Linked DNA regions of Peribacillus sp. FSL E2-0218. The protein of the gene in region 1 binds, or shares a complex with, the protein of each later gene. Links are inferred from orthologs where the notes say so. Each region holds a gene or a part of one and is shown in the gene's direction. Other genes may lie near its edges. The genes, in order: pfkA and rny.

Region 1 (3,330 bases):
AGTTCGAGCGTCCCGTTACGGAACTGAGAAATAAAATTAAAGAGCTGAAGGCACTTACGAAAAATGCTGACGTGGATCTTACGGTTGAGATCGAAACCCTGGAAAAACGTTTGGAAAAGCTGGAAGCGGATATTTATGATCATTTAAAACCGTGGGATCGAGTGCAGATTGCCCGTCATCCGGCCCGCCCGACAACGCTTGATTACATCCCGTTATTATTCAATGACTTCATCGAGTTTCATGGTGACCGTTATTATGGGGACGATGAGGCGATTGTCGCTGGCATCGCCCAGTTCGATGGGCGGTCCGTGACCGTCATCGGTCATCAGCGCGGCAAGGATACGAAGGAGAATATCCGTCGTAACTTTGGCATGCCCCATCCAGAGGGCTATCGAAAAGCGCTGCGCTTGATGAAACAGGCGGAAAAATTCAATCGGCCGATCATTTGCTTCATCGACACGAAGGGAGCATTCCCTGGGAAGGCTGCAGAAGAACGCGGTCAAAGCGAAGCCATTGCTAAAAACCTTTTTGAAATGGCCGGGCTGAAGGTGCCGGTCATCAGCATCGTCATCGGCGAAGGCGGAAGTGGCGGTGCCTTGGCACTTGGAGTTGGAGATCGGATTTTCATGCTTGAGAATTCAACATACTCGGTCATTTCTCCTGAAGGGGCTGCTGCGTTATTATGGAAGGATGCTTCCCAGGCTAAAAGAGCTGCTGAATCGATGCAGATTACGGCTCCTGACCTGAATCGCTTAGGGGTCATCGATGAAATCATCCCGGAAGTAAAAGGCGGCGCCCACCGGAATGCAAATGTTCAGGCAGAAGCCATAAAGGAAACCTTGAAACGTTCATTTAATGAGCTCCTCCCATTGAAAAGTGAAGATCTCATCAACCAACGTTACATGAAATTCAAGAAAATCGGTGAATATGAATTCGCAAAACAATCTGAGGGGAAACCTGAGGACGTAAAACAGCATTCATAAACATCTGTAAAGGAAAAAACGTGCTGCCTGGGGCAACACGTTTTTTCAGCCTTTCCAACGGAGTGGTACGTCGGTGGCCAACCCTAAAGCTATGATTGTATGAAGAATGTAAAGATTTGCGCCATATTACTTCAATTTCTGAACAGAATCGGTTAGTCTAATAACATCAAGTGACCATAAGTTGAAATAGTTACTGCTTATTGAAGCTTGAAAAAGGGTACAATGGTATATAAGGGCTTAAATTTGATTAGTGTTGTAGAGAGGTGACATTTATGAAAAGAATAGGTGTATTGACAAGCGGAGGAGATTCTCCAGGCATGAATGCGGCAGTCCGAGCGGTTGTCCGGAAAGCCATTTTTCATGAAATGGAGGTCTTTGGGATTTATCATGGCTATCAGGGGCTGATTAATGGGGATATAAGGCAGCTTGAACTTGGATCTGTCGGTGATATCATCCATCGCGGGGGTACGATGCTACATACAGCTCGCTGTCTCGATTTCAAGACAGAGGAGGGCCAGCTAAAGGGAATAGAACAATTGAATAAATTTGGGATCGAGGGCCTTGTCGTAATAGGCGGCGATGGTTCTTACATGGGAGCCAAGGCATTGACTGAAAGGGGCTTTCCTTGTATAGGGGTTCCAGGAACGATTGATAATGACATACCTGGGACAGACTTTACGATCGGCTTCGATACGGCTCTGAATACCGTCATTGATGCCATCGATAAAATCCGTGATACGGCGACTTCTCATGAACGCACTTATGTCGTTGAAGTAATGGGAAGAAATGCTGGGGATATCGCACTTTGGGCCGGACTGGCCGGAGGGGCGGAAACGATCCTTTGCCCGGAGTATGATTACGATATGGATGATTTGGTCGGGAAGTTGAATCGCGGGCATGAACGCGGCAAAAAACATAGTATCATCATCGTTGCGGAAGGTGTCGGGAGTGCTGTCGATGTTTCCAGGAAAATTGAGGAAAAGGCAGGAGTCGAAACACGCGTGACGGTTCTTGGCCATGTTCAGCGGGGCGGATCTCCTTCCGCAAACGACCGTGTCCTGGCAAGCAGACTCGGTGCCAGAGCCGTGGAATTGCTTTTGGAGGGCAAAGGGGGCCGGGCTGTCGGGATAGAACAGAATCGACTTGTCGACCATGGTATCATCGATGTCCTAGGTAAACAGCATACAATCGACAAGAAAATGTATGATTTATCGTCCGAACTATCCATCTAGGCAATCAGTATCGTCCAATGAACAGATTGAAGAATTCCGTAAAAAAGTAGAGACACATTACACTACGCCCCTGTCTCCATAAGTTGGACAGGCGGCGAGTTTTCAAGGAGGAGCACACCATGCGAAAAACCAAGATTGTTTGTACGATCGGCCCCGCAAGTGAAAGCATCGAAAAGCTGGTTCAATTAATAGAAGCGGGGATGAATGTGGCTAGGCTTAACTTTTCTCATGGCAATCATGAAGAACATGCCGCCAGAATCAGCAACATAAGGGAAGCTAGCGAAAAATCAGGGAAACAGGTAGCGATCCTGCTGGACACAAAAGGACCTGAAATACGCACCAATAACATGGAGAACGATTCCATGGAGCTAGTAGCCGGTAACGAAGTCATCATTTCCATGACGGAAGTGCTTGGAACGCCAGAGAAATTTTCCATTACTTATGAAGGACTTCTTCATGATGTCCACACCGGATCGAAAATCCTGTTGGATGATGGATTGATCGGTCTTGAAGTATTGAAGATTGATGAAGCAAGAAAAGAAATCCATACAAAAATATTGAATAGCGGTACCCTGAAGAACAAAAAAGGTGTCAATGTGCCGGGTGTCTCGGTCAATCTGCCAGGCATCACGGAAAAAGACGAACAGGATATCTTGTTTGGGATAGGACAGGGTATCGATTTTGTCGCGGCATCATTTGTACGGAGAGCCTCCGACGTCCTTGAAGTGCGTGAATTACTGCAGCAAAATGGAGCGGAGCATATTCAAATCATCCCTAAAATCGAAAACCAGGAAGGCGTCGACCGTCTTGATGAAATCCTCGAAGTTTCAGATGGCTTGATGGTGGCTCGCGGAGACTTGGGTGTGGAAATTCCTGCTGAAGAAGTGCCGCTAGTCCAAAAGCAAATGATCAAAAAGTGCAACAACGCCGGAAAACCGGTCATTACGGCTACACAAATGCTTGATTCCATGCAGCGTAACCCAAGGCCGACACGGGCTGAAGCAAGTGACGTCGCCAACGCCATCTTTGATGGAACGGATGCCATCATGCTGTCAGGAGAAACAGCTGCGGGAACTTATCCTGTAGAAGCGGTGCAAACGATGCACAACATAGCA
Region 2 (3,249 bases), 1.9 Mb from region 1 along the record:
GGGTAATGTTCGGGAATCCGGAAACCACTCCAGGAGGCCGGGCATTGAAGTTCTACTCGACTGTACGTCTGGAAGTGCGTCGTGCGGAACAGTTAAAACAAGGCAATGAAATCGTCGGTAATAAAACCAAAATCAAAGTGGTGAAAAACAAAGTTGCGCCGCCATTCCGCCAAGCGGAAGTTGATATCATGTATGGTCAAGGTATTTCGCAGGAAGGTGAAATCATTGATATGGGTGCAGAGCTTGATATCGTCCTTAAAAGCGGTTCGTGGTATTCATACAACGAAGAGCGTGTTGGACAAGGACGGGAAAACGCGAAGATGTTCTTGAAAGAAAATCAAGATATCGCTCTGGAGATTTCTCAGAAAATCAGGGATCATTATAATCTTGATGGAGAGCATGAGCTGCCGCCAGAGGAAGCGGAAGATGAACATTTTGAATTACTTGATTAATGGTAGGAAAAGGCCTAAGCTTATTTGCTTGGGCCTTTTCTATAAATATTATGAAATGAAAAGTGCGAAATTTTCAGCGAATTCAATGGCTGGAAAACAGAATTGCCGTCTCCTTCCATGAAGAATGTAGCACTTTCCGGTGGTGAATATTTAAGAAAACTTGAATAATCATTGATACATAAGGGACAAACGCTTGACAATGAAAATTCTCAACTATACAATTAATATGTATATTTTACAATTTTTCAAACTAAAATTTTGAAAATTAAGTGCTGTATATTGAATTTATGTGCAATGTACTTGCCGACAGTTCAACATTTTATGTAAAAAGTTCATAGCAAGGGGAGGTGAAACGATGGAACCCATGACAATCATCTTCACTTTGCTTGGCCTAATCGTCGGTGCAGTTGTTGGTTATTTTATTCACAAATCAAAATTTGAGAGTAAAATAGCAGGGGCAAAGGGCTCTGCAGAACACATCCTTGAGGATGCAAAACGTGAAGCGGACGCACTTAAGAAAGAAGCCTTGTTGGAAGCAAAAGATGAAATTCATAAAATTCGTTCAGATTCTGATCGGGAATCCCGTGAAAGAAGGAATGAATTACAAAAACAAGAAAATCGGTTATTGCAAAGAGAAGAGAATCTGGACCGTAAGGATGATACGTTAGACAAACGTGAAAACCTTTTGGAGAAAAAAGAAGATTCTCTAAACCAAAGACAACAGCATATTGAAGAGATGGAAAGCAAAGTGGACGAGACGGTTCGTAAGCAGCAAACAGAGCTTGAACGTGTTTCAGGTTTAACTCGTGAAGAAGCTAAAGCAATCATTATAGACCGAATGGAAAACGAGCTGGCTCACGATGTAGCGCTTATGATTAAAGAAAGTGATACCCGTGCCAAAGAAGAAGCTGATAAAAAAGCAAAAGAAGTTCTTTCTCTTGCCATTCAGCGTTGTGCGGCTGATCATGTTGCAGAAACCACCGTTTCTGTAGTGAATCTTCCAAATGATGAAATGAAAGGACGGATAATCGGACGTGAAGGACGAAATATCCGGACGCTAGAAACGCTAACAGGTATTGACCTTATTATTGATGATACTCCTGAAGCTGTCATTTTATCTGGATTTGATCCAATTAGACGTGAAACGGCACGCTTGGCTCTTGAAAAACTTGTTCAGGACGGACGGATCCATCCGGCTCGAATTGAAGAAATGGTAGACAAAGCAAGACGTGAGGTAGATGAACATATTCGTGAAATTGGTGAACAAACAACTTTCGAGGTTGGCGTTCACGGTCTCCATCCAGACCTTATCAAAATACTGGGACGTTTGAAGTTCCGTACAAGTTACGGACAAAACGTGCTTAAGCATTCCATTGAAGTGGCCCAGCTTTCAGGGTTGCTGGCTGCTGAGCTTGGAGAGGATGAAGTCCTTGCCCGTCGTGCCGGTTTATTGCATGATATCGGGAAAGCGATCGATCATGAAGTGGAAGGCAGCCACGTTGAAATAGGCGTGGAATTGGCAACTAAGTATAAAGAGCATCCTACTGTCATTAACAGCATCGCTTCACATCATGGCGATACGGAGCCAACTTCCATTATTTCAGTGCTTGTTGCAGCCGCTGATGCTTTATCAGCTGCAAGGCCGGGCGCTAGAAGTGAAACACTTGAAAATTACATTAGAAGACTTGAAAAGCTTGAGGAGATTTCCGAATCCTACGATGGAGTGGAAAAATCATTTGCGATTCAAGCCGGGCGCGAAGTGCGGATTCTAGTGAAACCAGAGCAAATAGATGATCTTTCGGCCCATCGACTCGCACGTGATATCCGCAAACGGATTGAAGAAGAGCTCGATTACCCAGGTCATATAAAAGTCACGGTCATCCGTGAAACAAGAGCAGTCGAATACGCTAAATAAAAGTCGTTAAAGAAAAAGCGAAGAGGGGGAAACCTCTTCGCTTTTTCTTGTTTTTAACAGGTAACGGCTCCGATATTCATCCGATATTATGTTACAATACATACTTGATATTCTTATCACGAGAAATGTGAATCTAGAAAGGGTTTTACAATGAAACTGCTATTTATTGGAGATGTCGTAGGGTCTCTAGGCCGTGAAATGGTTCAAGAATACCTTCCGAAATTAAAGGAAAAGCATCGGCCGCATATTACGGTCATCAATGGGGAAAATGCGGCAAGTGGCCGTGGAATCACGGAAAAGATTTACCGAAACTTTTTAGAGTGGGGCGCACAGGCGGTGACAATGGGAAACCATACATGGGATAATCGCGATATATTCAATTTCATTGATGATGCGAAATATCTCGTCCGTCCAGCAAACTTTCCTGACGGTGCACCGGGAGAAGGAATGAAATTTTTAAAATGGAACCAGCAGGAAATTGCGGTCATCAATTTACAAGCCAGGACATTCATGCCGGATTTAGATTGTCCATTCAAAAAAGCGGAGGAGCTTGTGGCGATGGCGCAAAAAAGGACACCCATCATCTTTGTTGATTTTCATGGTGAAGCAACAAGCGAAAAGCAGGCTATGGGGTGGTTCCTTGATGGCAAAGTTACAGCCGTTGCCGGAACGCATACACACGTTCAGACTGCCGATAACCGCATATTGCCTGCGGGAACTGCTTACATATCGGATGTGGGCATGACAGGGCCGTATGATGGTGTCCTTGGCATGGAAAGAGGCGCGGTGCTCCAACGGTTCCTGACAAGCCTTCCTGTCCGTTTCGAGGTGCCTAAGGAGGGCAGGACCCTATTAAGTGCGATCCTTTTGGAAATCGATGAC

What was found.
Region 2: pfkA (region 1) and rny share a complex: the UniProt entries of both Bacillus subtilis proteins name them as parts of the possible RNA degradosome complex. The link is inferred for Peribacillus sp. FSL E2-0218 from one-to-one orthologs.

What each region holds. Positions count from the first base shown.
Region 1 is NZ_CP150304.1:3,656,402-3,659,731, reverse strand. The notes cover bases 237-3,235. They hold pfkA (6-phosphofructokinase), read left to right. Parts: upstream 237-1,255; coding sequence 1,256-2,215; downstream 2,216-3,235. Other genes in these bases: pyk (pyruvate kinase), read left to right, coding at 2,335-3,235; accA (acetyl-CoA carboxylase carboxyl transferase subunit alpha), read left to right, coding at 237-983. Also shown: more of accA, read left to right, coding at 1-236; more of pyk, read left to right, coding at 3,236-3,330. UniProt on the Bacillus subtilis protein: Catalyzes the phosphorylation of D-fructose 6-phosphate to fructose 1,6-bisphosphate by ATP, the first committing step of glycolysis.
Region 2 is NZ_CP150304.1:1,791,426-1,794,674, forward strand. The notes cover bases 170-3,087. They hold rny (ribonuclease Y), read left to right. Parts: upstream 170-807; coding sequence 808-2,367; downstream 2,368-3,087. Other genes in these bases: recA (recombinase RecA), read left to right, coding at 170-452; MHI53_RS08650 (TIGR00282 family metallophosphoesterase), read left to right, coding at 2,518-3,087. Also shown: more of recA, read left to right, coding at 1-169; more of MHI53_RS08650, read left to right, coding at 3,088-3,249. UniProt on the Bacillus subtilis protein: Endoribonuclease that initiates mRNA decay. Initiates the decay of all SAM-dependent riboswitches, such as yitJ riboswitch. Involved in processing of the gapA operon mRNA, it cleaves between cggR and gapA.